One region of the Paenibacillus sp. JNUCC 34 genome, then DNA from elsewhere that is predicted to be linked to it. Evidence: predicted binding sites of a transcription regulator. Region 1 holds the regulator's gene; each other region holds the start of a gene.
The links. The regulator CtsR, encoded in region 1, represses protease genes until heat stress. The targets are predictions, from matches to a motif close to ATGGTCAATAAAGGTCAAACA.
Positions count from the first base shown of each region.

Region 2: clpP (ATP-dependent Clp endopeptidase proteolytic subunit ClpP) is a predicted target of CtsR. The motif match lies at 2,011-2,031, and genes of this name have one in related genera.
Region 3: clpP (ATP-dependent Clp endopeptidase proteolytic subunit ClpP) is a predicted target of CtsR. The motif match lies at 1,855-1,875, and genes of this name have one in related genera.

Region 1 is NZ_CM177770.1:584,663-588,919, reverse strand. It holds gene clpC (ATP-dependent protease ATP-binding subunit ClpC) at 1-294, opposite strand, end outside; gene mcsB (protein-arginine kinase McsB) at 452-1,522, opposite strand; gene mcsA (protein-arginine kinase activator protein McsA) at 1,567-2,091, opposite strand; gene AC2TF5_RS02570 (CtsR family transcriptional regulator) at 2,119-2,580, opposite strand; gene AC2TF5_RS02565 (hypothetical protein) at 3,132-3,875, opposite strand; gene AC2TF5_RS02560 (ABC transporter ATP-binding protein) at 3,872-4,257, opposite strand, start outside.
Region 2 is NZ_CM177770.1:4,500,824-4,505,080, forward strand. It holds gene clpX (ATP-dependent protease ATP-binding subunit ClpX) at 76-1,338, opposite strand; gene clpP (ATP-dependent Clp endopeptidase proteolytic subunit ClpP) at 1,352-1,942, opposite strand; gene tig (trigger factor) at 2,218-3,543, opposite strand; gene AC2TF5_RS21125 (hypothetical protein) at 3,690-4,257, opposite strand, start outside.
Region 3 is NZ_CM177770.1:5,825,481-5,829,737, forward strand. It holds gene gap (type I glyceraldehyde-3-phosphate dehydrogenase) at 1-213, opposite strand, end outside; gene AC2TF5_RS26810 (sugar-binding transcriptional regulator) at 319-1,365, opposite strand; tRNA gene AC2TF5_RS26815 (tRNA-Arg) at 1,713-1,787, shown strand; gene clpP (ATP-dependent Clp endopeptidase proteolytic subunit ClpP) at 1,955-2,551, shown strand; gene AC2TF5_RS26825 (PdaC/SigV domain-containing protein) at 2,637-3,725, opposite strand; gene AC2TF5_RS26830 (ABC transporter substrate-binding protein) at 4,102-4,257, opposite strand, start outside.

The sequences.
Region 1 (4,257 bases):
CAACTTGCGGGCTTCATCCATTGAAAGCTCAATGACCTTCTTGGCTCTCGGTGTATATGCAATATTCGTCGGCTGCTCTTGACCGCGGCCAATCAATGTTTCTACTTCGTCTTGTATCTTCTCAAGCCCCAGGCCGAGACCAATCAGCGCTTTAGCGGCAATGCCGTCTCCTTCACGGATGAGTCCCAGCAGGATATGTTCTGTGCCTATGTTGTTGTGCCCCAAACGCACGGCCTCTTCCTGAGCCAATGCAAGCACTTTTTGCGCACGTTCCGTAAATCTGCCAAACATCATAGTATTGCACCTCCACGAATGATTGTTTTATAACTCCGAATGATGCAAAATAAAGCTGCTCAAATGTGCAATATAATAGATGGATCCATCATCCTGATCTATATATCGTTGATTTTAAACCGCTTTTTGGATTTTTGCAAAATTCCCATTTGTAGCATTATTGTTGTCCATTACCAAGAGTTTCCCGAATCAGTTTTGCCCGGTAAACGTCACGCTCTCCCGGATTCATCAAATCATCAAATCTTTTTTGCAGAAAACCAGGCTGGGTCATAACATTAAGCTCATTCATCACTGAACTCGGTGGTCCTGGCAAAAGTCCCAAATCAACCCCAAGCCTAACGTCGGACAGGCGCTGTGCCGCTTCCTTCGACTCCATAACAGCTGCATAGGATAGTATTCCGTATGAGCGCATCACGCGATCGGTAATCCGCAGCTTCGACTCACTCAGCAGCCGTCCACGGGCGTTCTTCTCATGTTCTATGATTTGAAGTGCAACACTGTGCAAATTATCTATAATTTCGGACTCGGTCTGCCCCAGCGTAATCTGGTTGGAAATCTGGAATAAATTGCCTACAGCCTCACTGCCTTCACCATACATGCCTCGGACCGTAAGCCCTACCTGAGACACGGCTGACAAAATACGGTTAATCTGCTGCGTCATGACGAGCGCAGGCAAGTGCATCATGACTGATGCCCGGAGTCCTGTTCCGACATTCGTCGGGCAACTCGTAAGATAACCGCTTTTGTCATCAAAAGCATAGTCGACCTGATTTTCAAATAAGTCATCCAAAGCCGTAGCTCTATCCCAAGCTTCGCGGACCTGAAACCCAGGATACAGACACTGAATCCGTAGATGGTCCTCTTCATTGATCATGATACTTACCGACTCGTCCTCGGTAAGTATCACCGCTCCGTTCCGGGACTCATTCGCCAGAGCCGGGCTGATCAAATGTTTCTCAACGAGCACTTTCTTATCCAGTTCCTCCATGTCATCCAAAATAATGGTATGAAAAGGTCCTAGTTCCTTTAATTCTTCCTGATCTTTCAATACACCAGTCAGGCGCTCAAGTACTTCTGCCGACTGCTGGTTGGTCGCAAGCAGCGGAAAAGGAAGATGCTGCAAATTGCGCGCCACCCGGACCCGGGTGCTGATGACTATATCAGAATCCTGACCGTTACCGCGCATCCATTCGCTAAGCGCCTGTTCGGTGAACCGGAGATTCGACATCACGCATTCCTCCTATATCAAGTGCAACTCAAGTTTCAACCATCCTAGCCTTGAACGATACTCTTTTCCAGCTCACGGATCTGGTCGCGTATTTCAGCAGCAAGCTCGAACTCTTCTTGAAGAATCCGGTACTGCAGTTCTTTCTTAAGCTCATCAATTTTGCGTTTCACCTGGATCTTGCCGCCGCTCCTTTTCGGAATCTTACCCACATGTGTTGTGTTTCCGTGAACTCGTTTAAAGAGCGGATCCAGCCGATCCGAGAAATGTTTGTAGCAAGAGCTACAGCCAAACCGACCGAGCTTGCTGAACTGTGAATAGGTCATGCCGCATTCCTCGCAACGTGGGGCTTGCTGTCCCCTTGAGCCTGACGCTTGACCTTTTCCTGTAGGATCCAGATCGAGCAGCCCTGACAAAAGGCTGTGAATAGAGAAGCCATTCGACGTCCCAGGGATCATCTCCCCTTTTTCACGGGCACAAGATTCACAAAAGTGAAATTCCGTCTTCTCTCCGTTCACAATCTTAGTGAAATGGAGCGTCGCCGGCCGTTTACCGCATTCTTGACACACCATATTCATGACCCTCCTTATAACACAGACTCATTTACCCAACAAAGAAACAAGCATCGCCTTCATGATTCTTGCACGAAGCTCATCGCGGTAAGGAAGTTTGACGTTTAGACACTCCCTTGAGATAGCTGCCCGCATGAGACAGGCTTCACGCTTCGTCAAAAACCGCGACTCCTCAAGCTGGTAAATCAGCCCTTCCGCTACCGTCTGATCAATAAGGTTACCAATTGAATGATGCAGATGGTGATGAAGTGCTGTATGCTTCGGAAGCTCAATACGCTGAATACGTATGTAACCGCCGCCCCCGCGCTTGCTTTCCACCAGATACCCCTTCTCTAACGTGAAGCGGGTGCTGATCACATAATTGATCTGGGAAGGCACACATGAGAATTTGTCCGCGAGATCGTTGCGCTGGATTTCAACCGTGCCCTCCGTACTGTCTTGCAATATACCCTTCAAATACTGCTCGATAATATCAGAGATATTACGCATGTTCATTCATCCTCCACTGCTTGAAACGCTAAGCCGTATTGATCTTACACGTCCGCACAGAGCCTTGCCTATACCGAGGTTGTTCAAAAAGTCCGTTTTTGATCACGAAGTGAATCAGGAAGTGGGCTCGGCATCGAATCTTGAATTCAGCCGGTCCTTCCGGTGCTCACGTACCCAAAACAGCTAATGCTTCCGAAGACGTTTTCTACGAAAACGTGCAGCTCCGCTCCTCAGTCCCTAGCTTCATCCAGCTGAAGCGTTTGAAAAAACGCACATCGGAAGCATAAGCTTCGGTGCTGAAAACCGACCTTTTTGAACACGCACTATACGTTAATTTTAACCATTTTGGAACTTGTTTGAATCGACTGTTGCTGACTTTGACTTTCTTTGACTTTGAATTTATTATAGCACATTTTTTCATTTTGCCAAGAGGTCTCTTATTTCAGTCTAACCGTTAAAAAGTGATTATATTCCGTTCGACTACTCTTAATCCATAACCAAAAAGACCCCGCATATCATCCTGCGAGGTCTTGCGTACGATTATTGTGTCTTTATGCTTCTACTTTACGGTCGATCAAGTAAACCATAGCATATATGAAACCTGCGGCGAGCAGCATCTCAAATACAAAAGGTCCTAAAGGTATCTCAATGAACTCATTATTAATCGTAGCCATACTACCCTGCCCTACACTGAATGAGAATCCCTGACCGACCCAGCCATTGTCTAAGGCGAAAATTTTATATTCCAGCCATTCTATCGCAGTTTGGATGGCAAAAAAGAACACGATACCAATCCACAGGCTCCCTTTCTTACCTATAGCCCGAGCAACTGTAATCGATAAAAAGATAACCAGCATTACAAACGTGAATTTCCAAATACCGGCTATTGTGCCCACGACATAGTCTAATACGACGAAACTCGGCCAATTTATAACATAATTGAGCCCTTCTATCTTCCAGAGTATCGTCATGTGCAGGATAATCAAAACTATAAGGATCAGCATACTAATCCATGACTGTATTAGCGACGACACTATACTCCAAATGGAACGAACCGGCAGCAGACGACGGTTGTACATCTTAATGTTCTGATCAAATGTTCGGCATACCATTACCAGCAGGATGGAACTCACCACTCCGTATGCAAGCATACTGGAAACTAATATAAGCGCAAATTCCCATCCACGCATTGAACCTACCGACGTAATTAATATCTGAACGATCAGAAGAATAGTCATTAGACCAAGAACCGAGCTCGCGTTACGCTTCCAGTCGTATTTCAGCAATCTCATCATTCCGCAAACACCTCTTTAAACATTTCATCTACACTTTTTCCGTGCTGAAGACGAATATTTTCCACTTCTTCATGCATGACGATCTCACCATTGCGAATAAAGACCACCTCATCAAAAATGCGTTCAATGTCTCTAACCAGATGTGTCGAAATGATGATACTGCTGTCCTCATTATAAAATTCCACAATCGCATTGAGAATTTTGCCGCGCGCCACCGGATCGACGCCTCCGATCGGTTCATCCAGTAAATACACATATGCATTACGTGAAAGAGATAGTGTCAGCTGCAGCCGCTCATTCATCCCTTTAGATAACGAACTGATTTTGTCATTCAAATTTAGGTTCATAAATTCCAACATATTGTGAGCTTTCTCAACATCAA
Region 2 (4,257 bases), 2.1 Mb from region 1:
CTCCACCTCTACCCAGATGAATTAACAAAGGATAGGGGTGGAGAATCGGCATTGATTTATTTCAAAAGCGCTTTATCAGGCGCTCTCTTCCTGTTTCTTGTCATTATTGCCATTTCCTTTAAGTTCAGGGATGACTTTATCCTGAACAACTTTCTCGGTAATGACGCAATCTGTTATATCATCACGGGACGGAACTTCATACATCACATCCAGCATAATGCCTTCGATGATGGAGCGAAGACCGCGCGCACCAGTATTACGCTTAATCGCTTCGCGAGCAATAGCTTCCAGCGCATCCGGTTCAAACTTCAGATTAACGTTGTCGAGTTCAAGCATCTTCTGATACTGCTTCGTAAGAGCATTCTTCGGCTCAGACAAGATCCGAACGAGCGTCTTTTCATCCAGCGGCTCCAGCGTGGAGATGACTGGCAAACGTCCTACGAATTCCGGAATCAGCCCGAATTTCAGAAGGTCTTCCGGCAGTACCATTGTCAGGTACTCACCCGGCTTAAGGTCTTTTTGACCTTCACCGGAAGCGTTGAAGCCGATAACCTTTTTGCCGATCCGGCGCTTGATGTACTGCTCCAGACCGTCAAACGCTCCGCCGCAAATGAACAGAATGTTGGTTGTGTCGATCTGAATGAATTCTTGATGCGGATGCTTTCGTCCTCCTTGAGGTGGAACCGAAGCTACAGTTCCCTCCAAAATCTTCAGGAGAGCCTGTTGAACACCCTCACCGGAAACGTCACGTGTAATAGACGGGTTCTCGGATTTACGGGCCACTTTATCAATCTCATCGATGTAGATAATGCCGCGTTCCGCTTTTTCCACATCAAAATCTGCAGCTTGAATGAGTTTCAGCAAAATATTCTCAACGTCTTCGCCCACATATCCGGCCTCTGTCAAGGAAGTCGCATCTGCAATAGCAAAAGGAACGTTAAGGATTTTAGCCATGGTTTGCGCAAGTAGTGTTTTACCGGAACCCGTTGGTCCAAGCAGCAAAATATTGCTCTTTTGCAATTCAACGTCATCAATTTTGTTCTGCGTATTGATACGCTTATAGTGGTTATAAACGGCTACAGAAAGCGATTTTTTCGCCTGATCCTGTCCGATAACGTACTGATCCAGAATGTCACGGATTTCCCGTGGCTTCGGAATATCTTTCAGATCCACTTCTTCCTCGTGGCCAAGTTCCTCTTCCACGATTTCGGAGCACAAGTCAATGCACTCGTCACATATATAAACGCCGGGCCCTGCAACTAATTTGCGGACCTGCTCCTGCGATTTGCCACAGAAAGAGCATTTCAGCTGCCCTTTGTCGTCATTAAATTTAAACATACTATACCACCTCTTAAGATTTGATCGGTGAAGACAGGACCTCGTCAATAATCCGGTAAGACTTCGCTTCCTCCGCGCTCAAGAAATAGTCGCGGTCCGTATCACGTTCGATTTTTTCAAGGGATTGACCCGTGCGTTCCACATAGATACGGTTAAGCTTCTGTCTAGTCTTGATGATCCAATCTGCGTGGATTTGAATATCAGTAGCCTGGCCTTGAACACCACCGAGCGGTTGGTGAATCATTACTTCACTGTTCTCCAGCGCATAACGTTTACCCGGCGCTCCGGCAGTCAACAGCAGTGAACCCATACTTGCGGCCATACCCACGCAAATGGTGGATACATCTGGCTTGATAAGCTGCATCGTATCATATATACCCATCCCGGCTGTTACAGAACCACCAGGAGAATTGATGTACAAATGGATGTCCTTTTCCGGATCTTCCGCAGCCAAGAAAAGCAGCTGGGCAATGACAAGATTGGCGACATCGTCATCGATCGCACCGCTGAGGAAAATAATGCGATCTTTCAGTAATCGGGAATAGATATCATAAGATCTCTCGCCTCGATTGGTTTGTTCCACAACCATAGGTACCAGACTCATGCGACCAACCTCTTTTCCTTGAAAATTATACTTTTGCTTTACAAAAGTTATTCTAACATGTTCAACGCCCTATGTCATTTTTTAACCATGTTTACATTCTATGAACTTCTCAAAAATTATATCCTGCCAACTTGTCTCATTATGTATTTCCGCAAAAAACACCCATTTCATGTCATATTTAGTAATAAATTGGGTATTTTTAGGTAAAAATAAGGCACGTCATAAAATACGTGCCTTATCCAATGTAATGGCAGCTTCTGCAGCAGCCTTATTTATTATTCTTCTGTTGCTGTTTCTTCTTTTGCAGCCGGTGCACCTTCTACACTGTTTTCCAGCAAGAAGTCGATCGTTTTGCGAAGAACAAGTTCTTCACGCAGGCTGTCAAGGGAACCATTGGAAGCCAAAATGTTACGGATTTCGTCAACAGGACGCTTGTACTGTTCTGCCATGTTGCTAAGCTCTTGATTGATTTCCTCTTCAGTTGCTTCGAGCTTCTCTTCTTTCCCGATTTGCTCAAGAACCAGGTTGTTGCGAACGCGCTTCATAGCATCGTCCTTCATTTGACCTTCCAGGTCAGCTTGAGACTGACCGGAGAAGCTGAGGAACATTTCAAGGTTCATGCCTTGCTGGCGAAGACGATTGTCAAAATCGCGCATCATGTTTTGAACTTCGGATTGAACCATCGCTTCAGGAATTTCAATTTCAGCGTTTGCTGCCGCTTTTTCGACAACTTCGTTTTCACGAACACCTTTAGCTTCCTGCTCTTTACGGCTCAACAGTTGCTTCTTCAGGTCTTCTTTGTACTCGTCAAGAGTATCAAATTCGCTCACATCTTTAGCAAACTCGTCATCCAGCTCAGGAAGCTGTTTGCGCTTGATCTCGTGTACTTTTACTTTGAAGACTGCTTTTTTGTTAGCGAGCTCTTCCGCATGATACGTTTCAGGGAATGTTACTTCAACGTCTTTGAAGTCTCCAGTTCCCATTCCGATAACCTGCTCTTCAAATCCTGGAATGAATGTGTTGCTTCCAAGTTCGAGGGAATAGCTCTCAGCTTGTCCACCTTCGAAAGGAACTCCGTCAACTGAACCGTCAAAGTCGATGACTGCGATGTCACCAGAAGCTGCTGTTCCCTCATCGATTACAGCGAGCTCGGCATGACGCTCTTGCAGACGCTCCAACTCTTGGCTAAGTTCTTCGTCGGAGACTTCAGCAGCCACTGCTGCTACTTCAATACCTTTGTAGTCTCCAAGCTTCACTTCAGGTTTAACGATTACTTTTGCTTTAAACTTGAATGCTTCGCCTTTGGAGAACTGCTCGATATCGATTTCCGGACGATCTACAGGGAAGATTTCCGCTTGTTCAACAGCTTCGCCATATACTTCAGGAAGAAGGATGTCGATAGCATCTTGGTAGAGGCTTTCTACCCCATAACGTGTTTCAAAGATTGAACGCGGTACCTTACCCTTACGGAAACCAGGTACATTCACTTTTTTAACTACTTTATTAAAAGCTTTGTCGAGGGCAGCCGCTACGCGGTCCGCTTCAACCTCAACGTCAAGAACGCCAAGGTTCTTCTCTATTTTTTCCCAAGTTGCTTTCATTTATGCTTTCCCCTCCAAAAAAATTCACGTGGTCGGCGTAGATAATATATCACGTACCGAATAACCACTATAGTATAAACAACATTAAATCCTTTTTCAAGGGCGAACCCTTATGGCTCCACATCGAAAACGTTTCCCCGCCCCTGTCAATCCTCTACGCCTGCCGAGACAAATTGCTTGAGAGAGCGATATGCCCCCTCGTATCTGAATCGCATCGTATCCGTAATCTCATAGTAAGACCGGACTTCCTCTTCAGCGCGCATGCCTTTCAAACTTTCGGAGACGATATCATGAAGAGCCGCAGCCCATATATCCAGAGTAGTTTCTTCGCCATCCAGCATGGAAAGATAATCCATCGTACCATAAATTGCCATAACAAACTGTGTCCACAACTCTTGAGCAAAATAATACAGCGTCGGCTCATGGATTTCGGTCTTTTCGGCCACACGCTCCAATATTTGCAGGATGGCATTCGGAAATTCGCTATGACTCAAAGGCACATGCTCAACCTCGATTTCTACCGTCTCCGCCCCTCTCTGAAGTGTTACGAAACCGGTCATCTCTCGGCGGCGCAAAGTTTGCAGTACACGGAATTGCAGCAGCGGATGAAGAGGTTGTTCCTTAAGCCATGTAGTCAGAGCCACATCGACCTCCGGCCGATCAAGATAAGCCAGTTGTTCCAGCGCTAGTACCGTTTGCTCCGTTAGAGGTCCG
Region 3 (4,257 bases), 800 kb from region 1:
TACTTCGCGACCGTTAACTACCAGTGCGCCTTCTTTAGCTTCTACTGTTGCATTCAATCTGCCGTGAGTAGTGTCATATTTCAAAAGGTGTGCCAGCGTGCTTACATCTGTCAAATCGTTAATTGCAACAATTTCAACATCCTTGTTGTCCAGCGCTGCGCGGAACACGTTACGTCCAATACGTCCAAAACCGTTAATACCTACTTTAACCATGAGTATTTCCCTCCATATAGTGAAAGTTTTTTATTTATTCAAGACAGACCGTGAGGTCCATCAAGACAACAAAGTTAGTATAGATGCTTTACTTTAGAGTTTTTACTACAGCTCCGCCGTTTGATTCAGCCGCTTCTCGATTTCGTGCGCTGCAGCCTCATCGATAACAAGAATATCTTCATGCCCGAATTTCAATACGGCGTGAATAGCTCTGGCCTTACTGCGTCCACCTGCAATACCGATGATCGTCTCCGTCCGCATAATATCCTCAAGCCGCAGCCCAAGGGTTAGCATTTTGTGAACGACCGTACCTTCTTCACTGAAATAGTAACCGAAGGATTCAGCAATTGCCCCTTCCGCTTTCAAGTCCTGAATTGACTTCTCATCAAGCTTCCGGCGGTGAGCCATCTCCATAGCATCTCCGATACCGTGAACAATCACGCATGATCTGCGTATAACATCCACAATGTCCTGGATATGATGATCCTGAACCAAAGACTGATAAGCATCGTCACTCAGCAGATCAGGCACATGCAGTAGCCGATATTCAGCTCCCACCTTCTTGGCCATCTTGGATGCGATGGTATTCGCTTGAATCTCCATGCTCTCACCCAAACCACCTCTTGCAGGTACGAACCACGAATCTTTCAAAGGGCCGGCCGACGACGGCGTCATCTGCTCTGCCACTTCGGCGAGCGTTGATCCACCCGTTACCGCGATAATGTCTCCGTTGTCAACAAAGCAAAGAAGCGCTCTTGCTCCAGCTCTGCCAAGTTCACGTTTCACATCGGTTGAAGACTCACTGTCACCCGGGACAATAACCACTTTGCGTAGCCCATAAGCCTCGCGGATTTTTTCTTCTAGGTCGGCTAATCCGAACAGGTCCTTCATCACCGGCTCGAGCTGCTCCAGCAAGTTCGTTCCGGCACTGCTGACCCTCATCCCAAGCGTCTCAATCTCGATCAACCCCTGTGCTTTCAAGAGGTCCGTTTCGGCCCTCAGCACACGTTCGGTCATTGCCAGCGATGCTGCAAGTGTCCTGCGCCCAACAATTCCGGATAACTTGATCTGATGAAGGATCGTATACCTTCGTTTGAGAGTGTCCATGAGATCGGGCAGAAGCTGCTCTTGTATTTCTAATAAATTACGCATGCTTTCCACTCCTGCAACTTCGTCTTGGATCTCCTTCTCTATGGTCGCAAAATGTCCCAGTCAAACGTTTTGAGTCCCACCTTTATTCTACTCAATATTTATGATGGTTGCAAGTGTTCCGAATGTATATTTCTCAGCCCCAAGCATTCTTATGCATTGGTGGTATACCCGTCCATTCATGTGATGAAAATCTGCCATTATTCAATCCTTTTTGCCGGGAAAATGTGAACGGCTTCATATCCGGAATAATGAAAGTATACTCTCCATATAAGGCTCATTCGGAAAGTTTTTGCCTGCTTCTTGTCTTTTAGAAAAAGATGCGGTATAATCATCTTCGTTGCTATTTTGCGCCCGTGGTCCAATGGATATGACGTAGGCCTCCGGAGCCTGAGATCGAGGTTCGATTCCTCGCGGGCGCGCCATTTATTTTCAGAACTCTATATACTGTTTACCCATAAGTGCCTATGACGGCTCTTTTTTTTAACCAATAGTTTGACTATCTTTGACTTTATGGTTGAAATTGTTTATTATTTGGGTAATACGGTAACAGTATTTTAATGAGGAATGCATTTAAGGGGAGGTTTTCTATATGAGTTTCATACCTATGGTCGTTGAACAAAGCAACCGCGGTGAGCGGGCGTACGACATCTATTCCAGATTGCTGAAAGACCGCATTATCTTCCTCGGCTCCGACGTAAACGACGTGGTTGCCAATGCCATCATTGCACAAATGCTGTTTTTGGCAGCAGAGGATCCTGAGAAGGACATTCATCTTTACATCAATAGCCCTGGCGGATCCATTACTGCTGGTATGGCTATTTTTGATACAATGCAGTTTATCAAACCTGACGTGTCCACCATCTGCGTCGGTATGGCTGCTTCCATGGGGGCTTTCCTACTGAATGCTGGCGCTAAAGGCAAGCGATTCGCGCTGCCAAACAGCGAAATTATGATTCATCAGCCTCTGGGCGGAGCACAGGGACAAGCGACGGATATTGAAATCCGTGCTCGCCGCATTCTGAAAATGCGCGATAAACTGAACCACATCCTTGCAGAGCGTACCGGCCAACCGCTGGAGCGTATTGAGAAGGATACCGATCGTGACTATTTCATGACGGCTAGTGAGGCTAAAGAATACGGTCTCGTTGACCAAGTGCTTGAAAAGACACCTTCACAAGGCATTTAATAATTCATTAAATAAAAGGGCTGATATCCGCAAATGTGGATGTCAGCCCTTTTTCTATGGAAACCTTTTAGACACAGCGGAAACCTTACTTCCATTCCTTCAAGTTAAGCTCAAATTGAGGGAAGCCATAAGCATATGCCGTGTAGTCGTACAATTGGAAGTACAGAACTGCTGCGTTATCCTTCAGGTAGAAATCAGCATCAGCAGGCACGCTTTTAAATCCACCGAGGTAGCCTCCGTCCTTCTTCATCTTGTTCAGCACAAGATTGTTCAGCTTCTGCTTGTTTTTGCCCTGCATGTTGATGACATCACCGAGCTTCAGCTGCTTACCATCCTTTAATGAGAACGTAAAGCTGTTGCGGAAAGTCATGCCGTGCGCACCGCCGGTGTATGAGTATTCATCAGTTGTAATGCTCAGCAACCCTTGTGCGTTGTAGTGAACTACAAAACCTCCTTGAAACTCATACGAATACGGAAACTTCGTTCCGGATGGAGGTTCCAGGCCGATGGTTTCTTCAGCTCCAGCAATCACATCCTCCGCGTTCTTTTTCAGCACCTTGTTGATTTCCGCTTGAGCCTGTTCATTTTCAAGCCCACTCACTACTGGATAATGCACAACAGCCTCCACATTTAGAACCTTCTTCTTCAACGTCGCCGACTTGATCGTAATCGAATTTTGCTTCTTTGGGGTCATGCTGAGTGATTTAAGAGATGAATTCCATTGTCCCTGAACACCCATGTACTCATTCAGTACTTTATACGGGATATACAGGCGGCCATTCACAATCTGGCCTCCCGGCTCTCCTACATCATATACGTATCCGTTCACGGTAAGGTAGATTTCATTATTAGCGTAGACAGCTGCACTCAGTTTGTTGTAGCCATTGCCAATGGTATAAGTTCTGTTTTTCGCATCATATTTTAACGGAATACCGAGTGCATCCCGTATTGCTGTTGCCGGTACATAAACGGTGCCATGATCCAGCATCCCCTTCTGGGTTAATGCCTTGCCGTTCCATTTCAGTGCAACTTCCGATTTGGTAGATTTTTGAGCTGCTACGGTCACTTTAGCTTTAGAAGAGCTAGCATCCACCACTTGTCCATTCCAACCCAGGCCAGTGAGCAACACCCCCGCCGCAATGACTGCTGCACCGTACTTCATTTTGTTTCCCATTTATTATTCTCCACCTTCCAAATTTAAGTATTTACTGTATTACCCGTTTTCATTATAGGAAACACGACAGCGAGAGAGGTAACAATCACGGTGACAATTTTGATGCCAACAATTAGTAAAATCCAAACAATTTGTAATGAAATAATATACCTATGCCTCATTTGCACCAAATATTAAACATCCAATGTTTATGTTTCTCCTAATAAAAATAGGAACGAAGCATCTTCGATGAAAATGAAAAGAAATGTAAGGATTTTGTTATTTATTGTCGTTCTGAGATTTGCAATTTACTTTCACGAAAAAAATCCTTGCCCTAGTGTGCTAGTGTGGGCAAGGATTTTCTAATTCTACAAAGGATCTTGCAGAGAATATTAACTTATCTTCCGCTCTTCAGTTCCGTCCAGAAACGGTCATAAATTTGCAGAGACTCTCCAACATCACTGAGCCATTCGGTTCGTTTAAGCTCATCTTCTGTCAGATTGATCATTTTGTCACTGCGGTATTCTTCACTGTGGAATTCCATCGCTTTAGC